DNA from 3 places in the Patulibacter brassicae genome. Region 3 is predicted to be linked to each of the others. Evidence: riboswitches for the same ligand, from Rfam matches in the RefSeq annotation. Region 3 holds a riboswitch; each other region holds the start of a gene.
What was found. A riboswitch is a leader RNA that binds a small molecule or an ion and turns the genes downstream of it on or off. The one in region 3 is predicted to bind cyclic di-AMP.
Positions count from the first base shown of each region.

Region 1 (9,456 bases), on a different contig from region 3:
GCAGCAGGCCCAGCCCGATCGGCAGGGACACCGTGCCGATCGCGAGCGCGTCGAGCGCGTCGCCCAGGCCGTCGACCGCGGAGCCGAGGCCGAGGCCGGCCCCCATCGCCATGAGGATCCACACGGGCAGGTAGCGGTCGAGCGTCGAGAGCCGCTCGAGCACCGCGCCGTCGCTCGCGTCGGTCGATGGGGCCGTCACGGGCGGCACCCTATCCATTGATTCATATCGATTCAATCGATAGAAGTAGATCCATGGATGTCGATCTGGAGCTCGCGCCGAAGGTGAAGCGCGCGGCGGGCGCTCCGTGCTGCGAGCCCGTCGTCTATCCCAACGTCGACCGCGACGAGGCCGTCCGGATGGCCGAGGTCGCCAAGGCGCTCGGCGATCCGATCCGGCTGCAGATCGTCGACGTCCTGCGCAAGCACGCCGGCAAGGTCTGCGTGTACGAGCTCGTGCCGCTGTTCGACGTCTCGCAGTCGACGCTGTCGCACCACCTGAAGAAGCTCCGCGACGCCGGGATCGTCGACGCCGAGCGCCGGGGGCTCTGGGCCTACTACTACGTCCTGCCGGACGCGGTGGGAGAGCTCGCGGCCTGGCTCGGCTGAGTCGGGACCGGGGCTCCCGTGGCAGGGGCGGGCGCAGGACCGCCCGCCGGGTCCGGGAGCGCGCGCTCCGTGCGAACGCAAGAAACCCCCGCAAATGCGAGGGTTTCGTGGACGCGCCCGAGAGGATTCGAACCTCTGACCTTCGGTTCCGTAGACCGACGCTCTATCCAGCTGAGCTACGGGCGCAGCGACGGAGGAATATAGCGATCGCCCGACACGCGTGCGTCGCGGGGCGCGGGCCGTCCCGGCCACCTCCGGGCGGTCCCGAGAAGGTGGCGCCACGGACCGCACCAAGAGGCGTACGCTGTCTCCCCGCGTACGAACGGCTGCCGCCCCGTGACTGCTCGTCACGGACGCGGCGCACGCATCCGACCGCTGGTCGGGGACGTTGCACGTGAGGCACCCGATCATGGCGTACGCACCGCAGCGGTCACCGATCGCCTCTTCCCTCGTCGAGCAGGACGAGCCGCTCGATCCCGGCGGCGGCGCCGTCGTCGACGGCGGCGGCTTCGGGGCGCTGCCGCGATCACGCGACGCGCGTGGATCGCAGGCGGTCCTGACCCGGGCGCACTGGCTCGCGTACGCCGCGCTGACGGGCCTGTGGGCGGTCGTCAACGTCTCGTTCTGGGCGTGGTGGATCCCGCGGATGGCCGAGGGCTGGCTCCCGCTCGGCATCGTCGTGACGGTCGCGCTGACCTACACGGCGCTGTTCCTGCCGTCCGTCTTCTGGTGGTTCATCGCCCGCATGCGCCGGCCGGCGCCGGCCTTCGCGCCCTCCGCCGCTGGCACGCGCGTCGCGATGGTGACGCTCTGCGTCCCGGCGGTCGAGGCGCTCGAGGTGATCGAGGAGCAGCTCGCCGCGCTGGCGGCCGTGCGCTATCCGCACGACTCGTGGGTCCTGGACGAGGGTGGCTCGCCCGCGGTGCGCGCGCTCGCGGACCGGTACGGGGTGCGGTACTTCACGCGCGCCGGCGTCGCCCGCTGGAACCAGCCGGCTCCGCCGTGGCAGGCCAAGACGAAGGCTGGCAACGTCAACGCGTGGCTCGATCACCTCGACGCGCTCGGCGAGGACTACGACTACTTCGTCCAGATGGACGTCGATCACCACCCCGAGCCGTCCTACCTCGACGCGGTGCTCGGGCAGTTCGACGATCCCCAGGTCGGGTGGGTCCAGGCGCCGAGCGTCGGCGGCAACCTCGAGCGCTGGACCGCGCGCGGCCTCGCCGAGCACGAGCTCGTCCTCCAGGGACCGCTGCAGATGGGCTTCTACGGCAACTCGCGCACGCCGTTCATCATCGGCTCGCACACGACCTACCGCACGTCGGCCGTCCGCGAGATCGGCGGCTTCCAGCCGACCCGCGCCGAGGATCACCTCGACACGGTCGTGCTCGCCGCCCACGGCTACCGGGGCGTCTACCACCCGGAGATCATCGCCACCGGCGACGGGCCCGACACGCTGGCGACCTACCTGCGCCAGCAGTTCGCGTGGGCGCACTCGATGATCACCGTCTGCCTGCGGTGGACGCCCCGCCTGCTGCCGCGCTACACCGCCGGCCAGGCGCTGCAGTTCCTCTTCTCGCAGAGCTGGTACCTGCTCTGGGGCCTGTCGATGCTCGTGCTCTGGCTCGCACCGACCGTCGCCCTCGCCACGGAGCACCGGATCGCGACCGTCCAGCTCGGGACGTACCTCATCTACTTCCTGCCGGTCGCGCTCACCGCGCACCTCATGTGGGGCTTCGCGCGGTCGTGGTTCCAGCCGCAGGGCATCGGCCTGAGCTGGCGGGGCGCCGTGCTCATGGTGGCGCGGTGGCCCGTGGTGCTCTGGGCCGTCCTCAGCGTCGTGCTGCGGCTGCAGCACTCGTACATGATCACGCCGAAGACGCGGTCGGCGTCCCCGGCCGCGGCCGCGCCGCCCGGCCGGCTCGGGATCGTCTACGGCCCGCTCGTGGCGCTCGTCGCGCTGCCGCTGGCGGTGCTGTGGGTCGTCGAGCTGACCGGTCGCACGGCGATGCTGCCCCACTACGCCGGGCTCGTGCTGCTCAACGCGCTCGTGCCGCTCGTCGTCCTGCTCGTCGCGCTGCTGCTGGAGGTCCGCGATCACGCGCGCCGTGGCGTGGGCCTGCGGGCGGCGACCCGCGGGCACGCCCCGGTGGTCGTCGCGACGGTGGTGCTCGTCGCCGGGCTCGCGGTCACGACCGCGCACCTGGCGGCGGTCGCGGTGGAGGGCATGACGTGACGGCGGCCCGCGTCCGCAGGCTCGCGCCGCTGGCGCTGCTGCTGGTCGCGGTCGCCGTCCTGCTGGTCGTGCAGCTGCGCGACGACGGGCCCGCGTCCTCCGGCGCTCCGGTCTCGCGCGGGGTGGCGGCGGTGCCCGACCCGCGGGCCGAGATCCTGCTCGGCGCGACGACCGCGGTGCTCGCGCAGGACTCCTACCGGCCGTGGCGCCCGGCGGACCTCGCGAGCATCGATCGCTTCGAGCGGACGGTCCAGCACCACGTCGGCGTCGTCATGTGGTTCTCCGACTGGGAGTCCGTGGCGCGACCGGACGTGGCGCAGCTGCGGGCCGTCGCCGCGCGGGGGAGCATCCCCGAGATCACGTGGGAGCCGTGGGACTCGCGCCGGCCGCCGGACCGGTCGAAGTACCGCCTGCGCGAGATCATCGACGGCCGCTTCGACGCCTACGTCCGTCGCTGGGCGACCGATCTCGCCCGCTACGGCGGGCCCGTGCGGCTGCGGTTCGCGCACGAGATGAACGGCAACTGGTACCCGTGGACCGAGGTCTCCAACGGGAATCGGCCGGGCGAGTACGCGCGGGCCTGGCGCCACGTCTGGCAGCTCTTCCACGACGCGGGAGCGACGAACGTCGAATGGGTCTGGAGCCCGGTCGCGCCCCTGCGCCTGAAGCCCGGCGAGTACCCCGGCGACCGGTACGTCGACCGCGTCGGCCTGTCGGGGTTCAACGGCGGACGGCAGATCCGGTTCCAGCAGTGGCGGCCCTTCGCGGAGATCTTCGGTCCCGCGCTGCGGCAGCTGCGGGAGATCGCCCCCGGCAAGCCGGTCGAGCTGAGCGAGATCGGCGTGGCGGAGGCCGGCGGGGACAAGGCCGCCTGGCTCGGGCAGATGTTCGACGGCCTGCGGCGGCACCCCGAGATCGACGCGCTCGTGTGGTTCGACCTCGACAAGCGGTCCGACTGGCGGGTCGCCACGTCCCCGGCCGCCCGCCGGGCGTTCGCCCGCGGCGTGCGCTCCCCGCGGTTCGGGCAGCGGGTGCGGCGCTTCGCGGTCCCGGGCGGCGTGGGGACGACGAAGCCGTCGCCGTCCCCGGACCGCTCGGTCGCGCCGGGGATCATCGAGCAGGTCGACGCGCTCGGCGGGCGCCGCGTGGGCGTCGTCCGGACGCTCGCCCGACGCTACGCGCTCGTCGAGGTCGTCGACGGCCGCTTCGCGCCGCTGGACCCGGCGACGTCGACCTGCCCGCCGCTGCCCGACCTGGGGCGCGACGGCGACGCCGGCGTCGCGGTCGTCTACCGCCGGTGCGGCGCGGACGGACGCGCCCGGCTCATGCGCCGAGCGCTGCGCCCCGGCGCGTCGGCGGTGCCGATCTCGTCGCTCCCCGGTCGTCCCTGCGGCGCTGATGGGTGGGCGGTCTGGCGTCGGACGGTCGTCGTCCTGCGCCACGGCCCGGCCGCCCGCTGCGGGGCCAGCGGCCTCTACGCGGTCCGCGACGGCCGCGCGCGGCAGCGGATCGGCATGGGCGCCGTGCAGGGCGGCGCGGTCGACCTCAGCGGCCGCTGGATCGCCTGGGTCCAGTACCGCCCGACGCCGTCGGGCTCGGTCACCCAGCTGCACGTCACCCGGCGCGACGGCCGCCCCGGCTTCGTGCTGCTCCGGCGCGACAACACCTCCCGCCGGGTCTTCGGGATCCCCGAGGTCGAGCTCGACGGTGCCCACGCCTACGTGCGATGGACGCAGACCGGCGACCGGGGTGCGGAGGGCATCCAGCGGATCCCGCTCCGGGCCGGCGCGGCGTGCTCGGAGGACCGCGACTTCGCCGCGGCGACCGAGTACGGGACGACGGTCGACCTCACCGGCCTCGCCGTCGCCGACGGGCGCATCGAGTACTCGCTGTCGCGGGACCGCGCGCCGACGCTCTTCCGCCGGTCCGCGCCCCGGTTCGTGCCGGCCGCCCCGGGGCGCTACGGCGCCCGGGGCCTCGGCTGCGGCTGATCGGCGAGGGCCGGTTGACTAGCATGGGAGGTCCCCCGACCGCGACGGCGCGCGAGCTGCCGCCGTCCGGTGCCGGGCCGCGTCGCGCGAGCGGCGGCCCGCATCCCCCGACCCGTGCCCCTCGGCCAGAGATCCCGCCGTTCGTGGTCCGTTCGTCGATCTCGCGACGAACACCGCATGCTGCGCGCGTTCGCCGCCGACGTCACGCTCATGAGCCGGTGGAAGCTCCTCGTGCTGCTCGTCGCCGTCGCGGCGACCATCGTCGTGGCGACGCGGACGAGCCCCGTGGCTGAGGCCGGTCCCCACCGGGCCGCGACCATCCGCTTCGGGATCTACCCGGGTGGCGACGCGGGCGCCGTCGACGGGGTCGCTCGCGCGCCGGAGGTCGACGAGGGGCAGCGGCTGGCGATGATCCGCCGCCTGCGTGCCGGGCGGCGATCGTTCGTCCTGCACGAGTACGCGGCCTACCACGACGCCGGCTCGATCGAGGGCGCCCGCATCCACCTCGAGCGGGTGCTCGCCGACGCCGCGGCCACCGGCAGCCAGGCGGAGATCGTCCTGCGGTACCAGCCGACGGCCCGCGACCCCGCGGTCGACCTGCCCGGGTACGAGCGGTTCGTCCGCGCGGTCGTGCGCGAGTTCGGCGGCCGCAGCGGGCTCGTCGGCGTGCAGATCACGAACGAGGCGAACGTGCCGGGTGCGCCGGACGCCGCGGACGGCGACTTCCCCGGGGTGCGCGACGCCCTCGTGCGCGGCGTGAACGCCGCGGCGGAGGAGCGCGCGGCGCTCGGTCGCCGCGGCCTGGCGATCGGCTTCAACGTCGCCCGGGACGCGCGGACGCCGGACTTCTGGCCGCAGCTCGCCCGGACGGGCGGGAGCGGGTTCGCCCGCAACGTCGACTACGTCGGGCTCGACATCTACCCGGGCACGTGGCCGACCCAGGTCAAGCGCCCGCCGAGCCCGCGGGCGGTGCGCACGACCGTTCATGGGGCCCTGCGCAAGCTGCGGCGCGACATGGTGCGCGCGGGCCTCGGGCGCCGGGTGGCGGTCCACCTGTCGGAGGCCGGCTACCCGACCGGCCCCGGTCGCAGCGAGGCGGTGCAGGCGAAGGTCATGAAGGCGGTCACGGACGCGGCGGTCCAGGCGCGCACGCGCTACGGGGTCTCGGACTTCCGCTGGTTCGACCTGCGGGACGCGGACTCCAGCAGCACCGACTTCCAGCACCAGTACGGCGTCCTGCGCGACGACCTCGTGCCGAAGCCGGCCTTCGCCGTCCTGCAGCGCGCGATCCGGCTGCACGGGGGTCGCTGAGCCGGCGAGGACCTGGCGCGCCGGCGCTGGTCGCCTTAGGCCGCGGTGAAGATTCGCTCAAGTGCCGCAAGGCCGCTTGCAGCTGCGCTACGGTCCTCCGCGGACCGAGAACCGGCCGAGCCGCGCGTTCGACGCGCGGGCGGGGGAACCACTCGCGGCCTTCCGGGGCCGCACGGGGCGAATCGCCGCAAGGCGTAGCGCGACTCCTGAAGCGCGAGCCCGTCAGCTCACCTCGTAGGCCCGACGCAGGAGGACACGTTCGGCATGACCGGGCAGCAGCAGCGCGATCTCGCGCGGGCGGACCACTGGCGCACCTCACGGGAGCGATCCCGCCAGCGCCGCGACCGACAGGCCGCGAGCACCCCACGTGCGCACGCGGGGGAGACGACGGGCCCGCGCCGCCGGCGCGCCGGCTGGCGGCCCGAGCGCGATCCCGCGCTCGCCGAGGCGCTGGCGACCGCGACCGACGTCGCCGAGCCGACGGCCGGCTCGGCCGCGCTGGACCTCACCACCGACGAGCTCGCCGCCGCGCTCGACGCGGTCGGCGCGCCGGATGCGCCCGGCCGTCGTGACCTCGCGGACCCGAGCGTCTGGCAGCGCTCGCTGTCCTGGGCCCGCGACCGGCGGGTCACCGTCCCGCTGCAGCGCGTGCGCGAGCGCCGTCGCCGCAAGGCCGCGCTGGCGATGAGCCTCGCGATGGTCGGCTCGACGGCCGGCCCGGCGGTCGGTGCGGCCACGGCCTCGTCGACGTCGGGCGACACGACCTCGGCGACCGACGACGCCGGCCGCACGACGATCGGCAGCCTGACCTCCGCCGTGAGCGACGACGGGCGCAGCCGCCCGGTCCTGCTCGTCGGCTCCACCGGCGACGAGGTCCGCGACGTGCAGCAGCGGCTCGGCCTGCAGGCCGACGGCCACTTCGGCGCGACGACCGAGTCGGCCGTGAAGCGCTTCCAGCAGCAGCGCCAGCTCAACGCGGACGGCGTCGTCGGGCCGCAGACCTGGACGGCGCTGCTCAGCACGCAGCGCGCGTCCGTCCGCAGCAGCGCCGCGCCGGCGACGGCCCTGAAGGTCGTCTCGGCGGTCCGCACCGCCGACGGCGGGCAGAGCGTCGTCCTGCAGCGCCAGACCGGCGGGCACGCGAAGGCCACCGGCGACGGCGGTCCCGTCCGCACGGCCGAGCGCGCGGACGCCGCACCGGCGTCCTCGAGCGCGAAGGGCAAGGGCGGCTCGGCGTCGAGCGGCTCGGGCTCGGGCTCCGCCGGCGCGAGCGCGGCGGTGGGTGGCGCGGAGGGCAGCCCGGCCGCGCCGCCGACGACGAACGACGACTCCGGCACGGCGACCACGCCGAGCACCGCCGACGAGGGCGGGACCGCGAGCGGGTCGAGCACCGTGAAGCCGGTCAACGGGACGGTCTCGTCGAACTTCGGGCCGCGCGGCGGACGGCAGCACGCCGGCATGGACATCGCGGCGGCCATCGGGACCCCGATCAAGTCGTACATGGCCGGCACGGTGTCGTTCTCCGGGTCCCAGGACGGCTACGGGAACATGGTCTGCGTCGACCACGGCGCGGGCCTGGAGTCCTGCTACGCCCACATGTCGAAGAACGCGGTCGCGAAGGGCTCGAAGGTCCAGGCGGGCGACGTCGTCGGCTACGTCGGCATGACGGGCCGCACGACCGGTCCCCACCTGCACTTCGAGGTCCGCAAGAACGGGACCGCCGTCGACCCGGCTCCGTACTACCGCACCGCCGGCACGGCGAAGGCGAGCGCCCGGACCGCGACGGCCGAGGGCGGCGCCGCGGCGACGGCGACGCAGGCCTCCGCCACGGCGTCGTCGGCGTCGCTGCAGAAGGCGTCGCTGGCCACCACCGGCGGCGTCCAGCTCGAGCGCTCCGCCGCGGATCCGGCGACGGTCGACGCGGCCCAGCAGCAGGCGCTGCTGGCGGCGCAGGCCGGCGTCGACCCGGCGCAGGCCGCGGCGGCGGTCGCGGCTGCGGACGCCGTGGCCGAGGCGACCGCGGACCCGGCGGCGACGCCGACCGAGGCCGGCGCCGCGACGGCCGACGCGGCCGCTCCCGCGGGCGAGGCACCGGTCGACGGCACCGCCGAGGCGGACGACGCGTCGACGGCGACCGTCGACGCGACGGCGACGGTCGACGCCCCGTCCGGGGCCGAGGATGCTGCCGGCGCCACGGATGCGACCGCGGCGCCGGAGGCGGCGACCGCGGAGTCGCCCGCGACGCCGGAGCCCGCGGCCGAGACGGCTGCGCCGGAGCCTGCTGCGACGCCGGACCCCGCGGCCGAGACGCCGGCGCCGGAGCCCGCGGCGGAGTCGGCTGCGCCGGAGTCGGGTGCGGCGCCAGAGCCTGCTGCGGCGCCGGAGCCCGCGGCGGAGACGTCCGCGCCCGAGCCTGCTGCGACGCCGGAGCCCGCGGCGGAGACGTCCGCGCCGGAGCCTGCTGCGACGCCGGAGCTCGCGGCGGAGACGTCCGCGCCGGAGCCCGCGACGGAGACGGCTGCGCCGGAGCCGGCCACGGCCGCGCCCGAGGCCGCCGTCGAGGCGTCGGCGTCCGGGCCGACCGCCGCCCCCGAGCCGGCGGCGACGCCGGCGCCCGCGGCCGACGCCGCGACCCCGTCGTCCGACGCCGCCGCGCCGCAGGCGGCGGCCGTCGCGGGTTGAGCCCCGTCCCGACCCGACCGGCCGCCTCGCGCGGTCGGTCGCGCCGGTTCCGCGCCCGCCGGCCCTCGGCGGGCGCGTCGGCGGGCGCGGCCGGGCGTCAGTCCAGCGACGGCAGGGTGATGTACCCGTGCCCGTCGCCGAAGCCGAGCTCGTTGAACCGCAGCGCCGGCTTCTTGCGCAGCACCGACCGCGGGACGTCGTAGACCACGGTGCCGGTCGTCGTCGCGTCCGGGCCGATGTCCTTGAGGAAGAACGGCTCCTCGCGCGCGCCGACCGCGGCGATCGTGCCCTCGCTGTCGGGGTCGTACGTGTTGCCGTCGACCTCGAGCTGGAAGACGCGGTCGGTGAGCGTCGCCGACTCGTCCTTGTCGGAGCGGACCCGGATCTTCGCGATGACGAACACGCCGTCGGCGCGCTCGCCGAGGCCGTACTCCTGGTCGCCGAGCGTCTCGGCGGTCCGCACGCCGACGAGGCGGTAGTACAGCGCGTCGACGCGGACCTGACCGTCGGGGCCCACCCGCGGCGTGCAGTCGCTCGTGGCGCTCGTGCCGCAGCCGGCGTCGTCCTTGTCCTTCCCGTCGCCGTCCTCGGCCTTCCCGCTCCCGGAGGCGTCCTCGCGAGTCTCGCTCG
Region 1 is NZ_JAXAVX010000002.1:53,254-62,709, forward strand. It holds gene arsB (ACR3 family arsenite efflux transporter) at 1-217, opposite strand, end outside; gene SK069_RS05250 (ArsR/SmtB family transcription factor) at 253-606, shown strand; tRNA gene SK069_RS05255 (tRNA-Arg) at 719-792, opposite strand; gene SK069_RS05260 (glycosyltransferase family 2 protein) at 1,016-2,842, shown strand; gene SK069_RS05265 (glycoside hydrolase family 26 protein) at 2,839-4,833, shown strand; gene SK069_RS05270 (glycoside hydrolase 5 family protein) at 5,011-6,144, shown strand; cyclic di-AMP (ydaO/yuaA leader) riboswitch at 6,248-6,401, shown strand; gene SK069_RS05275 (peptidoglycan DD-metalloendopeptidase family protein) at 6,409-8,826, shown strand; gene SK069_RS05280 (DUF4352 domain-containing protein) at 8,924-9,456, opposite strand, start outside.
Region 1: linked by a shared signal. The riboswitch ahead of SK069_RS05275 (peptidoglycan DD-metalloendopeptidase family protein) and the one ahead of SK069_RS15620 (C40 family peptidase) in region 3 are both predicted to bind cyclic di-AMP.

Region 2 (9,456 bases), on a different contig from region 3:
TTCGATGGTGCGCAGGAGCGGCGCGAGGCCGAGATCGTCGATCAGCTGCCGGGTCTCGGAGGCGAGGCGGGTCATCTCATGGTTGGCGGTCAGCCACCCGACGATGAGGAGGATCACGCCGCCGACCATCGACAGGGCTCGGTAGTGATCGCGGATGATCCGCGCTGCCGAGGTGACGCGTTCGAAGGCCAACGCGGCCAGCAGGAACGGCACCGCCAGGCCCAGCCCGTAGAAGAGCAGCAGGAACGCGCCGCCGCCGGTGCCGCTGCGTGTCGCAGCCGCGGTGAGGATCGCGCCGAGGATCGGGCCGGTGCACGGTGTCCAGGCCAGGGCGAACGCCATGCCCGCCAGTGCCGGGTTGCCGGTAGCGGCGCGGCTCAGGAGCGCCGCGGGGCGGGCCGACCGGTTCAGGCGCGGGACGAGCGGGGCCAGCAGGTAGAGCGCTCCCATCATCATCAGCAGGACGCCCGAGACGACCTCGAGCGTCGTGCGGTGACGTGCCAGGGGCGCGCCGATGCCGGTGGCGAACAGCCCGAGGGCGACGAAGACCAGGATGAAGCTCAAGCAGAAGAGGAGGCTCGGGCCGAGCGTGCGACGGATCGTCGGGGTACCGGGGCCTGAGGTGACCGCATTGCCGGTGAGCACCGAGAGATAGCCGGGGACGAGGGGGAGCACGCAGGGCGACGCGAACGACAGGAGGCCCGCGGCGAAGGCCATGAAGATCGTGGGATCGGTCACGGCGCGTGCGTGGACTGGCGTGCGACGTCGGGGCCGGACGGCGGGCGTCGGGGACGGGGAGGAGGCGTTGCGGGCATTGTTGCCAGGGAGATGCGGCTGCGCACGCGCAGCGGACGGGCGAGGCGGAACGGCTCCGGGGTCCTCGCGTGACGCAGGACGAGACGGCGCCGCCAGGAGCCGGAAGGGAAGCGAGAGCGCCGACGATCAGACGGTCGGCTCGGCGGACGGCGGCGGCCGTACCGCGAGCGTGCTGCCGAGACGCCGTCCTCCTCGCACCGGCATCGCCGGGCCGCCTCCGACGAGGGCCGGAGCCGTGCCTCGGCGCCAGCTCGTCGAGACGGACGCGAGCGCAGCGCGCGCGAGCGTGATGTGGACGAGCGGCACGCCGAGGAGCAGCGGTGCGGCGAGGGCGAGCGTCGGTGCGGCGTGCAGCGCCTCGATGCACCGCGCGAGCCCGTCCAGCAGGACCGGCAACAGGCACAGGACCACGCCAACCGCGACAAGCAGCGCGAGCGAATGCCGGTGAGAGCGGCCCATCATTCGCCGCACACGGTACCGCGTCGCGTCGCTGCCGGGTCCACGCCGCCAGCCCCTCAGCCGCTGACCAGCAGGCCGGTCGCGAACATGATGCCGAGGCCCGTCAGCAGGCCGGCGACCGCTGCCGGGTGGAGGGTGCGCTCCTGATCGTCGCGGATGGTCGGCAGCAGCTGCGCGATCACCTGGACGACGGCTCCCGCGCCGAACCCGAACAGGAACGCCGCCAGATTCGCGTTGAACGCGGCGCTGCCGATCCAGGCGCCGAGGATCGCGGGGGCCCCGGCGATCAGGCCGAGGCTCGCCAACCGCGCGAGGCGCGGCCGGCGGTCCGCGAGCGGGGCGACGATCGCGAGACCCTCCGTGGTGTTGTGCAACGCGAACCCGAAGACGAGGAACGCGCCGAGGGCGAGCGCGCCGGTGGCATACGCCGACCCGATCGCGATCCCCTCCCCGAGGTTGTGCAACCCGATCCCGACGGCGATCAGCAGCGCCAGCGTCCCACCGCCGGCACCTGCGGCGCGGGCCCGCCGCTCGCGATCGGCCATGAACGCCGAGATGCCGGAGAGCAACAGGAACGCCACGAGCGCGCCGGTCCAGACGAGCGCGGAGCCTCCGAACGCCTGCGAGCCCTGCTGGGCCAGAGCGAGCCCTTCCAGGGTGGCGTCGATGGCGAGGAACGCGAGCAGGCCGATCGTCAGGGCCATCAGGAAGCGGATCCGGCTCGCCGGGACGCGGCGCAACCAGGGAAGCCAGAGCATCCCCAGCGCGACGGGGATCACCCCCACGTAGATGCCAAGGAGCGCCATCAGGCCGAGGAAGGAGACGTCCTCGCCCGGTGTCTCGACCGCCACGTCGATCGGGTGCAGGATCGTGGCGCCGGTCGAGGTCATCAACGCGATCTCGTAGGCCTCCCCCTCGATCCACGGCTGGTGGATGCGGAGCGTCTCGACTCCGAGGCGCGGGATGGGACGTTCGCCGCCGGAGAACTGCACGAAGGCGTCGTTCACCTGCGCTTGGGCGATCGTCACCGCGTCGGGTCCGTCGTTGCGGACCTGCAGGTCGATCAGGCCGGGCTTCAGCGTCGTCCGCTCGACGCTGATCTCCTCGACAGGCGGGCCGTTGCGGTCGCCGAGTCCCGGCCCGTCGAGGGCCAGGAAGCCGCCCAGCGTGACGACGATGAGGAGGAGCGGCAGGATGCCGAGGAGCCACGTCGGCCGTCGGCGAGTCGACCCGTGGGGCGAGGGGGCGTCGAGCGACATCAGCCGACCTCGAAGAACCCCTGCCAGCCGAGTTCGGTGAACTCCGACTGGTGGGCATGGAACATGTACTTCCCCGGGGAGGGGAAGCGCCATTCAGCGATCCCGCGCTGCCCTTGGCAGAGCATGACCGTGTCGGTCAGCTCCGACGGGCGGAGGCTCGTGCCGGTCGGGAAGTAGTCGAAGAAGTTCCCGTGGAGGTGGAAGCTGTTGATCAGGTCGTACTCGAGGATGTTCACGATGTAGACGCGGACCAGCTCGTTGCGTCGCACCGCGATCGGGCGGTTCATGTAGGCGAACGGAATCGTGTTCGCGGCGTAGAGCTCGTTGGCGCGATCGAAGTTCGTGTCGAACCCGTTCATCACCATCACCATCTCGTCGGCGTCCTCCCGACCCTCCTTCGGGTCGACGATGAAGGCGCCGTACATGCCCTTTGCGATGTGCTCGGCGAGCGGCCGGACGTGGCAGTGGTAGAGATGCAGGCCGGCCGGCTCGGCGTCGAACTCGTACACCGTGGAGGAGCCCGGTGCGATCTCGCCGGCTCCGATCCCGGGGACGCCGTCCATCTCGGCGGTATGGATGCCGTGGAAATGGATGGTGTGGGGGTGCTGCGAGAGGTTCTCGAACCGGATGCGCAGCCGCTCGCCCTCGCGGCATCGCAGCGTCGGACCTGGGATCCGACCGTTGTAGCTCCACGCCGGGAACGTCACGCCGGGGGCGACCTCGATGTCCTGGTCCCCGGCTACCAGCGTCCACTCCCGCAGGACCCTCCCTGACGGGAGGCGGCGGGTGCGTCCCCAGTCGAAGTCGCGAAGGATCTCGTGCGGATCGAACCCGTTCCGTGCATGGTCGACCTCGCCGCCGCCCCGGAAGTTCGCGTGCCCTCCATGGGTGCCCGAGGACGAGTTCGCCGACGATGTGTCGGAGTTTCCCGCGCCTCCGTGGTTCCCCGCGTGGCCGCCGGGCCCTTGGGCGCGAGATGACGTCGCTTGGAGCAGCGCCATCCCGGCCCCGAGGGCCGGCAGGCCGCCGGCGAAGAGACGTCGGCGATTGATGCTTGGCATGCCTGAGAGTATGGCATGCCAAAAACCGTTTGCCGATCGAGGTTCCCGCGCTCGATTGGACTGCGCCTGTCGCGGAGGCCGAGAGAAGCCGGCGGTAGGCGATCGGGCGGGGGAGGTCGCGCTCTGCGCGGGGGAGGTTCGGCCGCGCGGCGGCGGATGCTCCGGCCGTGCGCCGTTTATCTCCTACAGTATGTAGAGCAGATTCCGTGGCCGTGATACGGTCGAGCGGCCGAATCGCCGGGGACGTCCGCGGCGAACGGGGGACCCGGGCATTTCGGGGCTCATCCACGGTCGTGTGGAGGCGCGTCTCTTTCTGCGCTAGCCCGTCAGCTAACCCCGTAGGCGGACGAAAGGGACCAGTTCGATGCTCAGATCCTCCGCGCGCCGGCTCGGCTTGGCGGCTATCGGCCTCTCGTTGCTCACGGTGCCGGCCTCGGCCGGGGCGGCTGTCGGGAGCGGAGGGGCGAGCGCGCAGGCGGTCGTCGGCGGCAGCTCAGCGGGCGTCTCGGAGACCCAGCCGGTGCGGCTCACGCGCCGGGAGCTGCGGAGCGTCCAGCGGCGGGTGGGCGTTCGTGCCGACGGCGTGCTCGGTGCACGCACTCGGAAGGCTCTGCGCCGGTTCCAGCAGCGCAAGCGCCTCGCGAAGACCGGGGTCCCGAACGTCGAGACGCTGAGGGCGCTCGACCTGCCGTTCGTCGCGAGGGTCGAGGCGGAGCTTCGGGCTGCTCAGGTCGACGGCTCAGGCTCGCGGTTCCCGCTCCAGGGCGGCTGGACGTTCGGCGGTGCTGGCACCGGCTTCGGCACGCGTGGCGGCGCGCACGAGGGGATCGATCTGTTGGCCGATTGTGGAGTGCCGGTCGTCGCCGTGTCGTCCGGGACCGTCAAGCGCGTCGCCAACCACGAGAAGGCGGGCAACTACGTCGTCGTCACCGGGACCTCGACGCGTACCGATCAGGTCTACTCGCATCTCCAGGAACGTCCGGCGCTGCGTGCGGGCGACCGGCTCCAGGCGGGGGCGCCGATCGGCCGCGTCGGGGACACGGGCAACGCCACGGCGTGTCTCCTGCACTTCGAGCTCTGGACTGCTCCCGGGTGGTACGAGGGCGGGGTCCCGCGCGATCCTCGCCCCGACCTCGAGGCGTGGGCGGCCGGCTGAGCGCGCGAACCGTCGCCGGCGGGGGCTCCTCTACCGATCGTCGCGGCCCCGCCGCCTCCGCTTGAGCGAGGCAACGCCCAGGGCGCTCACGAGGATCAGGGCCCCGAGGCTCGGGACGACCCAGGGCGGAGCGCCGTCGCCCTCGCCCGAGACGTCCTCGACGGCCGCTTCCGAGGCAGCAGGCTGTGGGGCGGAGGGCGCGGTGGTGGTGCGTCCCTCAGGTCGCGCGGCCCGGCTGGCATCCGGTCGCTGGGGCGGGCCCGGGGGAGCGGAGCGGTCGTTGGTGACCCGCAGCCGGGTGCCGGTGCTGAGCGTGACGTACGCGGCGACGTCCCAATCCTGCCACGAGCCACGGCCGGCTATCGGGATCTCGGCGTGGTGGATGCCGCGCTCGTCGCGCTGGGTGGCGACGCGAACGGATCGGCGGCGACCTTCGGGCCTGATCCAGTAGACGACCTTCGAGCCGGCGCCGGTCCCGCGACCGGAGAGCGTCGTGGCGAGATCGACCTGACCCGGTCCCGCGGGCGAGCCCTGAACGGCGATGCGTACGCCACCGGATCCACCCTCGGCGACGGAGATGCCCCCGTGCGCTGCCGCGGTGCTCGGCGTGAGGAGCACCGCCACGCCGGCCGCCAGGGCGACGGCGAGGTGTCGAGCCCGGCTGCGCCCCGTACGCGGAGCGCTGGACTGCCGAGAAGCTCCCGCCTTCGCGGCGGTGGGCGGCTTGATGGTGTCGATGGGCGGGTCATCTACGACGTGGGCGGCCATGGTCGCCGCCGGGCTCCGGGGGCGGAGGCCGAGATGGTGAGCGTCGCGTCACCGGGTTGCACGCTCGTCACTGGCGAGGCCGCGGAGCGTCTCGGCGTCTCGGCGCGAAAGCCCTGGGTCGGTCGTCTGAACCGCTTCGGACGTCGGTGGTCTGCTCGGCGCCGCCGCGGGGGTGCGCGGCGGGTGGAGGTAGCCCTGTGCCCGCCGTCGACGGGCGGTGGGCAAGGTTCTCGAGCAGCGCGCCGCGGTTGCGGGGCGGCCGCGGCGCGCTGGCGTGAGGCGCAGCGTGGGGACTCGTCACGTCCGTCCACCGGGCGGGGGCCTCCCCCGCGGGGGCGCGCGTCAGTCGGTGGGCTCGTCGTCATCGGGCTCGAAGGGTTCTTCCTCAGGCAGATGGCGGCCGGCCATCCACAGTCCGCCGGCCACGAACAGCACCGGGGAGAGGTACAGCACGGCGTGAAGGCCGCCGACGTGCGCGAGCGGTGCGCTCATCGTCCCTGCTGGAGCTTGGGTTGCGACACCGCCACGGGGAAAATCCTACATCTCGTAGGAGGCGGGCGACGGCAGGCCCGGTGCTCGTGCGCGGCGCCGACAGACGGTGCGGCAGAGGGTGCGTGCTTTACTGGCTGCACCGTGAGCGGCGAGATCCAGGGCGAGCTGCAGGAGCAGATCATGGCTGCGCTCTGGCGCACCGGACCAGGGACGGTCGAGCACGTCCGCGAGGGTCTCCCCACGCGCCACCGCAGCGCTTACACGACGGTCCAGACGGTGCTCAATCGCTTGTCTGAACGGGGTCTGGTCAGCCGGTCGCGGCAGGGCCGGACGATGACGTACGCGGCGACGCTGAGCGAAGCCCAGTACCTGTCCCAGAGCCTTGAGCGGACGCTGGCGGGAGCGTCGCTGGAGGCGCGTCGAGTTGCCTTGACCGAGCTCATCGGCGGTCTGGAGGCGGACGAGCTCCTCCAGCTCAGTGAGCAGGCTCAGCGGGCGCGCAACGCGGCGAAGAACGCACGATGACCGCCCTGCCGGCCGCGCTGGGCGTCGTTCTGATGGCTTTGCCTCACATGGTGCGACGCGGATGCTGGTCACCGTCGACCTCGCTCCTGCTCTGGGTCGTCGCCCTGGGAGTCCGGGCTGGAGGATGCCTGCTGGTGGCGCTGTGGCTGATGATTCGGCTGCCGTCGACGACGGTGTTCACTGCCGTCACCGACTGGTGCGTCGATACTGCCGTTCCGGTGCTCGCGGCTCATGTCGGAGTTCTCGGCCCCGAGGTCGGGGATGCGCTTTCGCTGTTGCCGTTCGTGGCGCTCAACCTGTCGGCGCTGTGGGGGGCGGTGCGCGTCGCGCGTGGCGCCCGCGAGGTGCGTCAGATGGTCTCGCAGTCGACCGTGGGGGTCGGACCTCGGGGAGCGGTGATCCTGGGCGGTCGCGAGGTCATGCTCGGAGCCGCCGGCTTCTTGCGCCCACGGGTGGTGGTCTCGGCCGGTGCGCTGGTGGCTCTCGATGACGCTGAGCTGGCCGCTGCGATCGCCCACGAACGCGCACACATTCGCCGCGGCCATCGGTTCATCGCTGCCTTCGCCGAGTTGTGCGGGACGATCGCCCGCCCGGTGCCCGGCACGCGGGCGATCGTGGCGGAGGTCCACAAGCAGATCGAACGAGATGCCGATGCCTGGGCGGTCCGTCGCGACCATGACCGTGTCGCCCTGGCCAGCGCGATCTGCAAGAGCGCTCTCTCGCGAGCCGGAGGTCCGGCCCTGGCGCTGCTATCCGGTGCCGGCGTGGCGCAGCGCGTGGAGGAGCTCCTCGGTGGAGGGCCGGTGCGAGCGTCCGTCGGCGAGAAGCTCCTGCTCGCGGTTGCGATCGTCGGGGCGAGCGGGTTCCTCGTGGCAGCCGTCGGCTGGATCCTGGTGACACTGGCCTCGGGATCTGCCGGTGACCCGGGCGGAGCTCTTCGACACGTGTGCCCTCCCTGCGGACTATGAGCGGTCTGGCGGACCGAACCGGGACGGAATGCGGGCCTGGCCGTCGCCCGCGTGACCTTGGGGCGACGCGCTGGGTGCGGGGGAGGGCCCGGGTTCCGGCGACGTACGATGGTCGTCGTGCCGCGGTTCGAAGCCGACACGGTTGTCGAGCATCGCGCCCGTCAGCGCGAGGCGCTCTTGGACGCTGCGCTCGCGGACGCGCCGCTCGGCGTCGAACTGCGAGCCAGAATCGCGACCGATCCGGCCCATGCCGCGGCGTTGCTGGAGCGGGGGGTTGGAGGCGGGCGGGCGGAGTGCGGAGACGACTCGACGGGCTATGCCGGAGCATGTCAGTCCGGTGGGGAGCCAGCCTCTCGGGGTCGACGTGGGCGGACCGTGCGACCTACAGATCGTCGGTGACGTCTGGTCGCTCCGAGGGGCCAGGCCCGGAGGCAGATCGAGACCGCTCGGGGGCGCTCTGCCCGACGAAGCGGCCGAGGAGCGTAGAGGTGTCGAGCGGAGCGCCCCGCGGCGTCGGCGACCGGTGGTCGTGCTCGCTGTCGACGCTCAACCGGACGAGCGTCGCGTCGGCGGCCTGAATGCGGGCGATGAGAGCCGCACGTTCGAGGGCACATCCGTCACGAGGCGGGGCGAAACGGCGCGGCGTCGGGGCGGGTAGCGCGTCGAGCTGCCGCTGGACGTCGGAGCGCTGACGCTCGATATGCACTCGCGCAGCCTCGAGGTCATCAACCCAAGCCCCTGCTCTCCCCTGAGACGACGGTGGCTCGAGCTCGCCGTGATGAGGCCGAGGCGCGAAGGGCGCCACCGTGCCCTGGGTGCCGAGCATCGGATCCGGGAGGCGCTCCCGGTGGGCGGATGCGAGCAGCGAGTCGTCGCCGCGCACACGATGCGGCTCGACATGCGACGTCTTCCTCGACACAGCGTTCGTGGGAGAGAGTTGGGTGGTGGCGAGGTCTTCGTCGTCGCGGATCGCCATGCGTGCGGCGATCCGTTGGAGGAGGTCGTCGTGGTCGACGGGGATCTGGTCGTCGTGTGGAGCGATCTCGGCGCGGTCGTCGCGGAGTTGGGGGTTCTCGGTCGGGACGTAGAGGGCGGTGTGCTCGCGGGCGCGGGAGAGCGCGGTGTAGGCCCAGCCCTTCGTCAGCTGCTCCTGTCGGGCGATGACGGCGGCCCACTGCACGGTCGCGCCTTGCATGGCGTGGCCGGTTAGCGCGTAGGCGTGCTCGAGGTGCTCGCGCGCGTAGTCGGCGGGCACGAGCCGGGTCGCGCCGGCGTCGGTGCGCAGCTCGACGTGGTCGGGTCGGGCGGCGGTGATGGTGGCGCGGGTGCCGTTGTCGACGTTCAGCGTCGGGTCGTTGCGCCTGGCGATCACGCGATCGCCGACGGCGAGGGTCCGTTCGTCGTAGTGGTGGTCGTCTCCGAGGAGCCCCTGCTCGCGCTGCCAGCGGCGGGCGCGCTGGTTGAGGGCGTGGCGGGTCTGGTGGTCGCGGGCGATGAGCACGGCTTGCTCGATGCCGTGCTCGCCGACGGCGGTGGTCCAGTCCGCGATCGCGTGGTCGAGTAGCCGGGCGGGCTGGTCGTCGATGTGCAGGCGCCCGCGACCAGCGAGCCAGTTGACGTAGGTGCGGCCGCCGGTGGTGTGGTCGTGCAGCTGGCGAAGGGCGTCTCGTTCAGCGGGGTCGCGTTGACGCATCACCGTCTGGAGGCGCAGCGCCCCGGTGCTGCGGCCGATCTGCCTGAGCCAGCCCCCGGCTTCGACGGAGGGCAGCTGGCCGGAGTCGCCGATCGCGACGGTCTTCGCCCCGGCCTGGTGGGCGAGGCGCAGGAGCCGGTCGGTCAGCCGGGTGGGGGTCATGCCGGCTTCGTCGAGCAGCAGCACCGCCCCGTCGGGGAGCGCGGGTCGGTCGGGCTGGTGGTCGATGGCGGTGAGGAGGGAGTGGACGGTGCGGGCG
Region 2 is NZ_JAXAVX010000013.1:72,901-82,356, forward strand. It holds gene SK069_RS17450 (cytochrome c biogenesis CcdA family protein) at 1-738, opposite strand, end outside; gene SK069_RS17455 (hypothetical protein) at 943-1,227, opposite strand; gene SK069_RS17460 (ZIP family metal transporter) at 1,332-2,534, opposite strand; gene SK069_RS17465 (multicopper oxidase domain-containing protein) at 2,534-3,595, opposite strand; cyclic di-AMP (ydaO/yuaA leader) riboswitch at 3,813-3,955, shown strand; gene SK069_RS17470 (M23 family metallopeptidase) at 4,116-4,751, shown strand; gene SK069_RS17475 (hypothetical protein) at 4,782-5,519, opposite strand; gene SK069_RS17480 (hypothetical protein) at 5,862-6,011, opposite strand; gene SK069_RS17485 (BlaI/MecI/CopY family transcriptional regulator) at 6,153-6,536, shown strand; gene SK069_RS17490 (M48 family metalloprotease) at 6,533-7,504, shown strand; gene mobF (MobF family relaxase) at 7,887-9,456, opposite strand, start outside.
Region 2: linked by a shared signal. The riboswitch ahead of SK069_RS17470 (M23 family metallopeptidase) and the one ahead of SK069_RS15620 (C40 family peptidase) in region 3 are both predicted to bind cyclic di-AMP.

Region 3 (9,456 bases):
CCCGGCGTGGAGCGCGAGCGCGAGCTCCCCGCCCGAGGCGACGTCGACGCCGAGCCCCTCCTGCTCGAAGACGCGCAGGACCGCCGTGCAGGGGAACGCCTTCGAGGCGAAGGAGACGTGGCTGCCGGGGGCCGCTGCCTCGAACGCGTCGCGGTAGGCCCGCGCCTGCCCGCGGAGATCGTCCTCCGCGACGACGTAGGCGGGGGTCCCGTGCTCGGCGGCGAGCTCGAGCGCGTCGCAGCCGCCCAGGAGGAGGCGACCGCGCTCGTCGCGCGCGCTGTCGCGGGGGTAGACGGCGAGGAGATCGCGGGTCATCGGCCGGGCGGATGATGGCAGCCCGGACCGGCCGGACCGCGGTCGCTCAGCCGGCGGGGGTCGTCGCCGTCGCGGCGTCCGGCGACGGGGTGGTCGCCGCCGACGGGGTGGCCGCGGGCGACGGGGCGGGGGCCGGCGCTCCGGCGCCGAGGACGTAGCCGAGGAGGTTCCCGAGGCCGCGGACCGCGTCGCCCACCGTGTCGCCGAGGCCCCCGACGACCGCGCCGAGGGGCTGCTGCTTGCCCCCGAGGGCGTTCGACAGGCCGTCGGTGAGGGAGTTCGTCGTGCCCGCCAGCGCGTCGGTGGTCGCGCGGACGCCCTCGCCGACCCGCGCCTGCTTCACGGCCGACACCGTGTCCTCGAGCAGCGTCGGCGACGTCATCGTCGCCGGCACGGCGGCCGGCTCGGACGGCGTGGGACGCGCGGGGGCGGTCGTCGTCGGCACGACCTGGCGACGGTCGGGCGTGCGCGCCGCCTCGCCCGCGCGGCGACGGACCGTCGAGGCGGGCGCGGCGCCGTCGCGCGGCCCCTCGTCCGCCGCGGGACGGGTGCCCCCGGCCGGAGCGGACGCGTCGTCGGCCGCGTCGGGCGTCGCGACCGGTGCGACGTCGCGGTCGGCGCTGGCGACCAGGGTCCCGTCGCCGGTGGCCGCGGCGGGCACGACGAGCGACGCGTCGGGCGACTGCCCCGGGAGCGAGACGACCCCGGTGCCCTCGAGCAGCCCGGCGGCGCCGGTCGCGATCACGAGCGCGGCGACGACCGGCATGGCGCCGACGCCGGCACCGGTGCCGAACGAGCGCAAGCTGGAGCGCGAGGGCATCGGACGAAGGATCGCCGATCCGGCGCGGGCGCACGAGGATCGCACGCGGAAGTTCGAACGAACGTCCAGCGCGGCCCGGCGGGTGTCCGACGCTCAGCCCACTGCGGCAGGCGGCGGGACGCGGCCGCCGCGCATGAGCGCCAGGGCGACGCCGCCCCCGAGGATCATCGCGACGCTCGTGAGCTGCGCGGTGGTCAGGCCGAGCGCGGTGTCCGGGTTGTGGCGCCAGAACTCCACGACGAGGCGCTCGAGGCCCGCGAGGACGAGATAGAGCGCGAACAGCGCCCCCGGGCGCAGCCGGTCCCGCAGCTGCCAGAGCACGAGCGCCGCGATGCCCATCGCGAGCGTCTCGTAGATCGGCGTCGGCTGGACCTCCTCGCGCGTCGGCACGACCCCGTCGGGATAGGCCATCGCCCAGGGCAGGTCGGAGGGCTTGCCGTAGTCGCCGTCGCCGGAGACCTGGCAGCCCACGCGGCCGATCGCGTAACCGAGGGCGAGCGCCGGCGCGGTCGCGCCCAGCAGCTGCGCGTTCATCCGCCCGCGCCACGCCGCCCAGGCGAGCACGGCGAGGGCGCCGCCGATCGCGCCGCCGTACCACGTGAGCCCGGACCCGCCGAACAGCGAGCTCAGCACGCTGCCGTCCGTGTCCGGGTCGTAGGCGTCGATGACCCAGTAGAGCCGGGCGCCGACGAGGCCGCCCACGAGCGCCGCGAGCAGCGCCTCGGTCGCCTGGTCGGTCGGCCACCGGAGCTCGCGGAAGCGCCGCGAGAGCAGGGCACCCGAGGCGAGGAAGGCCAGCGCGAAGCAGATCCCGAAGGTCTTCAGCGACAGGCCGAGCAGGTCGATCTCGGGCTGCATGCGCGGCGAAGGCTAGCGTGCGCCGGGCACGCCGCGTCCAGCGCGCGGAGCGGACCGCGCGGGGACCTACAGGTAGCTCATCGGGTCCCGCGGGACACCGTTGACGCGGGTCTCGAAGTGGATGTGCGGACCGGTGCTGTTGCCCGTGTTGCCGCTGGCCGCGATGACCTGGCCCTGCGTGACCTGCTGGCCGACGCGCACGCCGAGGCGCGAGTTGTGGCCGTAGCAGGTGGAGAGCCCGCCGCCGTGGTTGATGCAGATGTAGTTGCCGTAGCCACCGACCCAGCCCGCGATCGCCACGGTGCCGCTGTCGGCGGCGCGGACGGGCGTCCCGGTCGGGACCGCGATGTCGATGCCGGCGTGCAGGCGGCCCCAGCGCTGACCGAACGGCGAGGTGAACTGGCCGTTCGCGGGCCAGATGAGCCGGCCGCTGCCGCGCTTGATCGGCCCGCCGGACGGCATCCCGGAGAGCTTCGACTGGATCTTCGACTCCTCGCGCTCCATCGCGGCGAGGTCCTCCTGGATCTCCCGGCGGTCGGCGCGCACCTTCACGAGCAGGTCGTGGCGCTGGTCGCGGACCTCGTCGATCGAGCTGCGGGCGCTGACGAGCTGGCCCTTCACGGACGCGATCTCGTCCCGTCGCCGCTCGATCCGGTTCGTCGCGGCGCGCTGGCGCTGCTCGAGGGAGGAGAGCCGCGCCTCGGTGCCGATCGCCTCGTCGCGGGCATCGCGGACGCTCGCGATGATCCGCTGGTCCTGCTCGCCGATCCGGCGCAGGAACTCGCTGCGCTCGACGAGGTCGGCGAAGCCGTTGCTGTTCAGCACGACGCTCACGAGGTCGGGCTTGTCCGCCTGGTAGAGCTCGAGCAGCCGGGCGGCCAGGATGCGCCGCGCCTCCTTCAGGCGGGCGCGGAGCTTCGTGAGGCGCTCGCGCTCCTCGCGCAGCTCGGTCTGCGTCTCGTCGAGGACCGCCTGGCTGCGGTCCAGGTCGGACTGGACCGCCTCCTGCCGGCGCTGCAGCGGGTCGATCTTGCGCTGGATCTCCTGGATCCGGGCGCTGTACCGCTGGATGTCCCCGTGCAGCGCCTGCTCGCGCTGCTTGCGCCGCTCGACCTTGCCGCGCGCGGTGCCGATCTTGCCCCGCAGCCGGTCGAGGTCCTGTTGCGTGGCCGCCTGCGCGGGTGGTGCCCCGGAGGGCAGCGCCAGGCCGGCGGTCACGAGCAGCGTGGCGCCGAGCGCGGGCAGGACGGCGCGGGGAGATCGGGACAGGCGGATCGTCACGGAAGGCGAAGCACGGGTCGGCGGGCGGTCGCGACCCGCTCCGAGGAGCGGCGCCGGGCGCGCACGAGCACGACCGAGTGGCGGGACGCCACGACCGGATCCGGACCGTACGGCGGCGGGCGCCGGGCGACCAGCGGTGCAACCCCCGTTGCGTCGCGTCGCGGCGCGCAACCGATCCTGCAGGGCGTGCACGGGATCGTGCGTGCGGCGAGCGCCCGCGCGCCATCGCGAGCGGGGTCGCGCCAGCCCGCCGGCGCGGCCGTCGCCACGTCCGCCCCCACGGGACCGGAGGGCTCGCGCCCCGCCGTGTGCGACGATCCAGGGCATGGCTCGCGGCGCTGCGTTCGGCAAGGACACCGGCCTCCAGTTCCGGATGGGCCTCACGCTCTTCGGGCTCGGGCTCGTCTACGCGGTCTTCGCCGCCGTGATCGTCGTGGCGACGAAGCAGGCCGCCGCGGTCGTCCTGATCCTCGGCGTGCTGCTCGTGATCCAGACCTTCGCCGCCGACAAGCTCGCGCTCCACGCGATGCACGCGCGGGAGGTCACGCCGGAGCAGGCTCCCGAGCTGCACGCCCTGATCGATCGGCTCTGCCTCCAGGCCGACCTGCCCAAGCCGAAGGTCGCGGTGGCCGACGACCGGATGCCGAACGCGTTCGCGGTCGGCCGGTCGCAGAAGGCCTCGACCGTCTGCGTGACCACGGGCCTGCTGGAGCTCCTGCCGCCGGCCGAGCTCGAGGGCGTGCTCGCGCACGAGCTCGCGCACATCGCCCACCGCGACGTGCTCGTCATGACCGTCGCGAGCTTCTTCGCGTCGCTCGCCGCGGTGATCGTGCAGAACGGCATCTGGTTCGGCGGCGGGGACGACCGCGACGACGACGGCCCCGGGCTGCTGGCGGTCATCGCCGTCGCCGCGCTCGTCTACGCGATCTCGTTCCTCCTCCTGCGGGCGCTCTCGCGGTACCGCGAGTACGCCGCCGACCGCGGCGCCGCCCAGGTCACCGGGCGCCCGAGCGCCCTGGCCGCCGCCCTCGTCCGGATCAGCGACGGGATCCAGCGCACCCCGGACCGGGACCTGCGCGAGGTCGGCGCGGTCCAGGCGTTCTACATCGTGCCGCCGAGCGTGAAGAACGCCGCGACGCAGCTCTTCTCGACGCACCCGCCGACGGAGAAGCGGCTCGCCGCCCTCCAGCGGATCGAGACGCAGCTCCAGGCCGGCCGCACGGTCTGAGCCGATCATGGGCTTCCTCGACACGCTCCTCGGTCGCGGCTCGAAGGCCGCCAAACAGGTCCGTCCGGACCGGCTCTTCGCCCTGACCACGGCGTCGCTGGACCTCCAGGTCTCGCAGGGCATCGTCACGACGGGCGAGGCGGCGATCGTCTTCCAGCCGCTGGCCACGGGCGACTTCCAGCAGATCGCGGCCGACGTCGAGGCCGTGCTGCGCGGCACCGGCGAGGAGACCGGCACCACGGTCGAGCGCCGCGACGACGACTTCGGCTACCGCTGGATGGTCCTGAAGGACCCCGACGTCGACGACCAGGTGATCGGCGTGAACGCGGTGATGGAGGCCCTGCAGGCCGGCGGTTACGCCGACCGGGTCCTCTGCGCGGTCTTCGCGTTCCGCGAGGCCGGACCGGACGCCGAGGCGCCGGCGACGACGGGACGCCCGCTGCACCTCATCTACCTCGCCAAGCGCGGCAGCTGGTACCCGTTCAGCCCGATGCCGGGCCAGGCGAAGGAGCGCGACCGGGAGCGCGAGCTGCAGCTCCGCGCCGTCCTCGAGCCGCTGATGCCGCTCGAGCCCGAGATGGACCGCTGGTACCCGCTCTGGGGCGCCCCGCTCGGCTGAGCCGCCGCGGACGAGCGCTCCGGGCCGCGCGGCGACGCCACCGGGCGAGCGGGCGACCCGCCCGCCCGGTGCGCGGGAGGGCTCAGCCCTCGACGGGGTCGGGCACCAGGCCCTCGCCCGTGAACTCCCGCCCGGCCTCCTCGAGCGTGAGGTCGGCCGGCGGCAGGAGGACGTCGCTCCCGATGAGCTCGTCCTCGTCCAGGGGGGTGCCCTGCTCGCGCACGAACGCGAGCAGCGCGTCGAAGGCGCTGCGGTAGCCGCCCTCGTCGCCGGCCTCGACCGCCGCGACGACCGCGTCGTCGAGGTCGTTCAGCGGCGCGTGCTGGTCGTCGGCCAGGCGGTACTGCTGGTCGCCGAAGATCCGGACGATCACGCGTCCGCCTCCTTCTTGGCGGGCTCGGTCGACGCGGTGCCCGCGTCGCCGCTGCCGGCCCCGAGCTCCGCGGCCGGGGTGCTCCCCGCGCCGAGCTCGGCCTTCATCGCGGCGAGCTCCGAGTCGACCTGCGAGGAGCTCGAGAGCTCGGCGAGCTGCCGGTCGATGTCGTCCTGGCCGGAGCCCAGCGCGGTCATGTCCTCGAACGTCCCGGCGGCCTCGAGCTCGGCGACCGCGTCCGCGCGCGCCTTCATGTTCTCCGTCTTGTCGACGGCGCGCTGCATCGCCATGCCGACCTCGGCCATCGACTCGCCGACGCCCGTCGCGGCCTCCGAGATCCGGACCTGCGCCTCCGCGGCGCTGTACTGCGCCTTGATGGTCTCCTTCTTCGTCCGGAACTGCTCGACCTTCGTGCGCAGCTTCTGCTCGCTGGCGATCAGCGCCTGCTGCTGGTTCTCCAGCTCGCTGACCTGCTGGTCGAGGCTCTGCATCTCCTGCTGGATGGTGCTCTTGCGCTCCAGCGCGGTGCGGGCGAGCTCCTCGTTGCCGGCGGCGAGCGCCTGACGCGCCTGCGTGTCGAGCTTGACGATCGCCTGCTGGTGCTTCTCCGTCTGCAGCTGGAGGCGCTTCTTCGCGGTGACGACGTCCGCGATGCCCTTCTTGACGTTCTGGAGGTTCTCCAGCTGCTTCTGGTAGCTGTAGTCGAGCGTCTCGCCCGGATCCTCGGCCTTGTCCAGGACACGGGACAGCTTGGCCTTGATCACGGTGGACATGCGGCCGCCGAGGCCCATATCGATGCTCCCTTGTTCCGCGTGAGTGGGACGGTGCGGATCCCGGGTCCGGTCGCGCGCGACGGCCATGGATCTCGTCGATCCACCCTAGCGCGCCCGCGCCAGCCGATCGTCACGTGCCCGTGACGCGCGGACGGGTCGCGGACCCGAGCGGCACCGCGGTCGGGGCCGGAACGAGCACGAGCCCCGGACGGGGCTCGCGAGGGACGCGCGGGTGTCGGGCCGGACTAGAGGTCCGCGGGATGGACCGCGACGAACTTCTTGGAGTCCTTGCGGTTGTTCGGGCGCCACTGGGGGCCCTTCGCGCCGCCGCGGTCGTACGCCGCGGAGGTGTCCAGCCGCAGCCCGGCGATGATCGCGTACGCGTGGCCCGAGTTGCCGTAGACGGTGATCCACTGGCCGGGGCCCTCGAAGGCGCCCGCCCACTTGTCGTCGAACTCGTACGACGAGAGCGGCGTCTGCATGAGGCCGGCGCCGATCAGCGCGTAGCTCACGGTCCCGGAGCAGTCGTAGCCCGAGTCCTCGATCTTCGCGTGGCCGCCGCCCCACTTGTACGGCTTGCCGACGATCTTGTTCGCGGCGATGACGGCCTGCTGGACGGCCGCGGGGGCCTTCAGCGGGACCCGCGCGAAGTACGCCGTGCGGCCGTCGACCGTCTTGCCCTTGTACCGCTTGGCCTTCACGCCGTTCGTCGTGCGCATCCCGGCCGGGACCGCGACGGCGCCGGGGGCGGCGGGCTGGGCGACGGGCGCCGTGGTGGTCCCGGTCGTGCCGAGGCCGCCGCTCCGGGGGGCCGAGGCCGCGGACGCTGAGCCGGCACCGAGCAGCGCGAACGCAGCGGTCAGGGCCAGGGCTCGGGTGTAGGGGCGCAACGATCTGCTCTCTTTCGTCGGCCTACGGGGTTAGCTGACGGGCTAGCGCAGAAAGAGCCAGCGCTTCCATCGCAGAGCGACGGATAAGCCCCAAGAACTGTGGTTCCCCCGCTCACCGGACTCATCCGGTGATTCGGCTTGCGGCACTGTAACAGGAGCCTCGCAATCTCGCACCCGTGTCCGCAGGCGATCCTGCAGGGCCTGGACGCTCGTCGGGCATCCCCCGTGCGCGGGCGCGTGCGCGGGCTGCGCGCGGGAAGCGACGAGCACCCGGCGTCGCGCCCCGGTCCGCAGCGGGGAGCGGGCGGCGAGCGGCGGGCCCCGAGGCGGTAGGTTCCCGCCGATGGCTCCGCTCCCGCGCCTCCGTCCGTCGCTCGCGCTCGGCCTCGTCGCCGTGGTGCTCGCCGGCTGCGGACAGGACGACTCGTCCCGCTCGCCGTTCGCGCCGGAGCCGAAGGACGACCGCTCCGCGACCGCGACCGACCTGGGGTTCCCCGTCGTCGCCACGCGCAACACGACCCGGACCGCGACGGACGACGGGCCCGCGGCGGCGGCCGCCGTGGCCCGCGCCGTGTACTCCGGCGGAGCGGCCGAGACCCAGGCGCGCGCCGTCGCGCTCGTGAATCAGCGCGACTGGCGGGTGGCGCTCGCCGCCAGCGCGCTGAACGCGGACCCCGTCGGCGCGCCGACCCTCTTCTCGGACGGGGACGACCTGCCCGACGCCACCCGCGACGCGCTGCGGCAGCTGCGCCCGGCCGGCAGCCCCGGCATCGACAACGCGCAGGTCATCCGGGTCGGCGGCGCGCCGCGGCCGGAGGGGCTGCGCGCGACCGCGATCGAGGGCAGCGACCCCGCCGGCGTCGCCCTCGGGATCGACCGCTTCCTCGCCGCCGCGAAGCGGCGCGCCAGCGACGCCGTCCTCGTCGTCAGCAGCGAGCAGCCGGCCTTCGCCCTGCCGGCGGCGGCGTACGCGGCGAAGTCCGGCACGCCGATCGCGTTCGTCGGACGCGACGCGGTCCCGGCGGACACCGTCCGGCAGCTGCGCGACCACCAGGACCCCACGATCTACGTCCTGGGCCCCTCGAAGGTCATCTCGCCCGCGGTGACGAAGCAGCTGCGCCGCTACGGCACGGTGCGCCGCGTCGGCGGCCAGGACCCGGTGAGCAACGCGATCGCCTTCGCCCGGTACGACGACAACGGGTTCGGCTGGAACATCGTCAACGCGGGTCACGGGTTCCTCGTCGCCCGCAGCGACGCCACGCTGCCGGCGCTCTCCCTGGCGCCGCTGGCGGGCACGGGCCTCCACGGCCCGCTGCTGCTCCTGGACCGTGCCGACCGGCTCGCCGAGCCCGTCCGCAGCTACCTGCTCGACGTCCAGCCGGGGATCGCGGGCGACCCCGTCAACAGCTACTACAACCGCGCGTGGCTCTCCGGCAGCACCGACGCGATCTCGCCCGCCGTCCAGTCGCAGATCGACGCGCTGATGGAGGTCACGTCGGTCGACGTCGACGGCGCGCGCCTGCGTCGCGAGGAGCCGGCCGGCACCGCCACGACCGGCACGACGGCGACCCCCACCCCACCCCCGTCCAAGGAGGACGAGCGATGAGCGAAGCAGAGCGCGCCGACCGACGCGAGACCGGCCGCCCGGTCTCCCTCGACGACCTCCGCGAGCTGACGGGCGCGGCCACGCCGCACTTCGCGCAGCAGATCCGGAACCGGGTCGCGAAGCTCATCGCGCCGCTGCCCGCCGAGGATCCGGTCCGGCGCTTCGGCGAGTCGGAGATCGCGCGCCTCACCGAGCTCGGCCGCACCGGCGAGCACCGCGGGCGGTCGACGCACCCCGACCAGCCGCCCCTGCCGTCCGCCGCGGGCTGAGCGGCCCGTGCCCGTCCCGGTCCCCCCGCCGACCGCCGGCCCGGAGCTCTGGGCCTGCGTCGCCGACCTGCCGCTGCGCCTCGAGGAGGTCGCGCTCGAGCCGCTCGAGCGCGAGACGCCGACGATGACGCGACGCTGCACGCACGTGCGGCTGCGCGGCGCCGGCGAGGAGGGCGTGGGCGAGGACGTCTGCTACGAGCCGCAGGACCACGACGCGCTCATGGCCTGGGACGCGCTGCCGGACCTGCGGGGCGAGTGGACGATCGCCGCGCTCAGCGCGCGTCTCGGCGCCCTGGACCTCTTCCCCGTTCCGCCGGCCCACGACGTCTACCGGCGGTACCGGCGGTGGGCGTTCGAGTCGGCGGCGCTGGACCTCGCCCTGCGCCAGGCGGGCCGGCCGCTGGCCTCCGTCGTCGGCCGACCG
Region 3 is NZ_JAXAVX010000010.1:33,833-43,288, forward strand. It holds gene lysA (diaminopimelate decarboxylase) at 1-315, opposite strand, end outside; gene SK069_RS15585 (hypothetical protein) at 362-1,135, opposite strand; gene SK069_RS15590 (prolipoprotein diacylglyceryl transferase) at 1,229-1,993, opposite strand; gene SK069_RS15595 (murein hydrolase activator EnvC family protein) at 2,060-3,274, opposite strand; gene htpX (zinc metalloprotease HtpX) at 3,600-4,502, shown strand; gene pspAB (PspA-associated protein PspAB) at 4,510-5,121, shown strand; gene pspAA (PspA-associated protein PspAA) at 5,204-5,494, opposite strand; gene SK069_RS15615 (PspA/IM30 family protein) at 5,491-6,285, opposite strand; gene SK069_RS15620 (C40 family peptidase) at 6,513-7,157, opposite strand; cyclic di-AMP (ydaO/yuaA leader) riboswitch at 7,162-7,306, opposite strand; gene SK069_RS15625 (cell wall-binding repeat-containing protein) at 7,501-8,763, shown strand; gene SK069_RS15630 (hypothetical protein) at 8,760-9,032, shown strand; gene SK069_RS15635 (hypothetical protein) at 9,040-9,456, shown strand, end outside.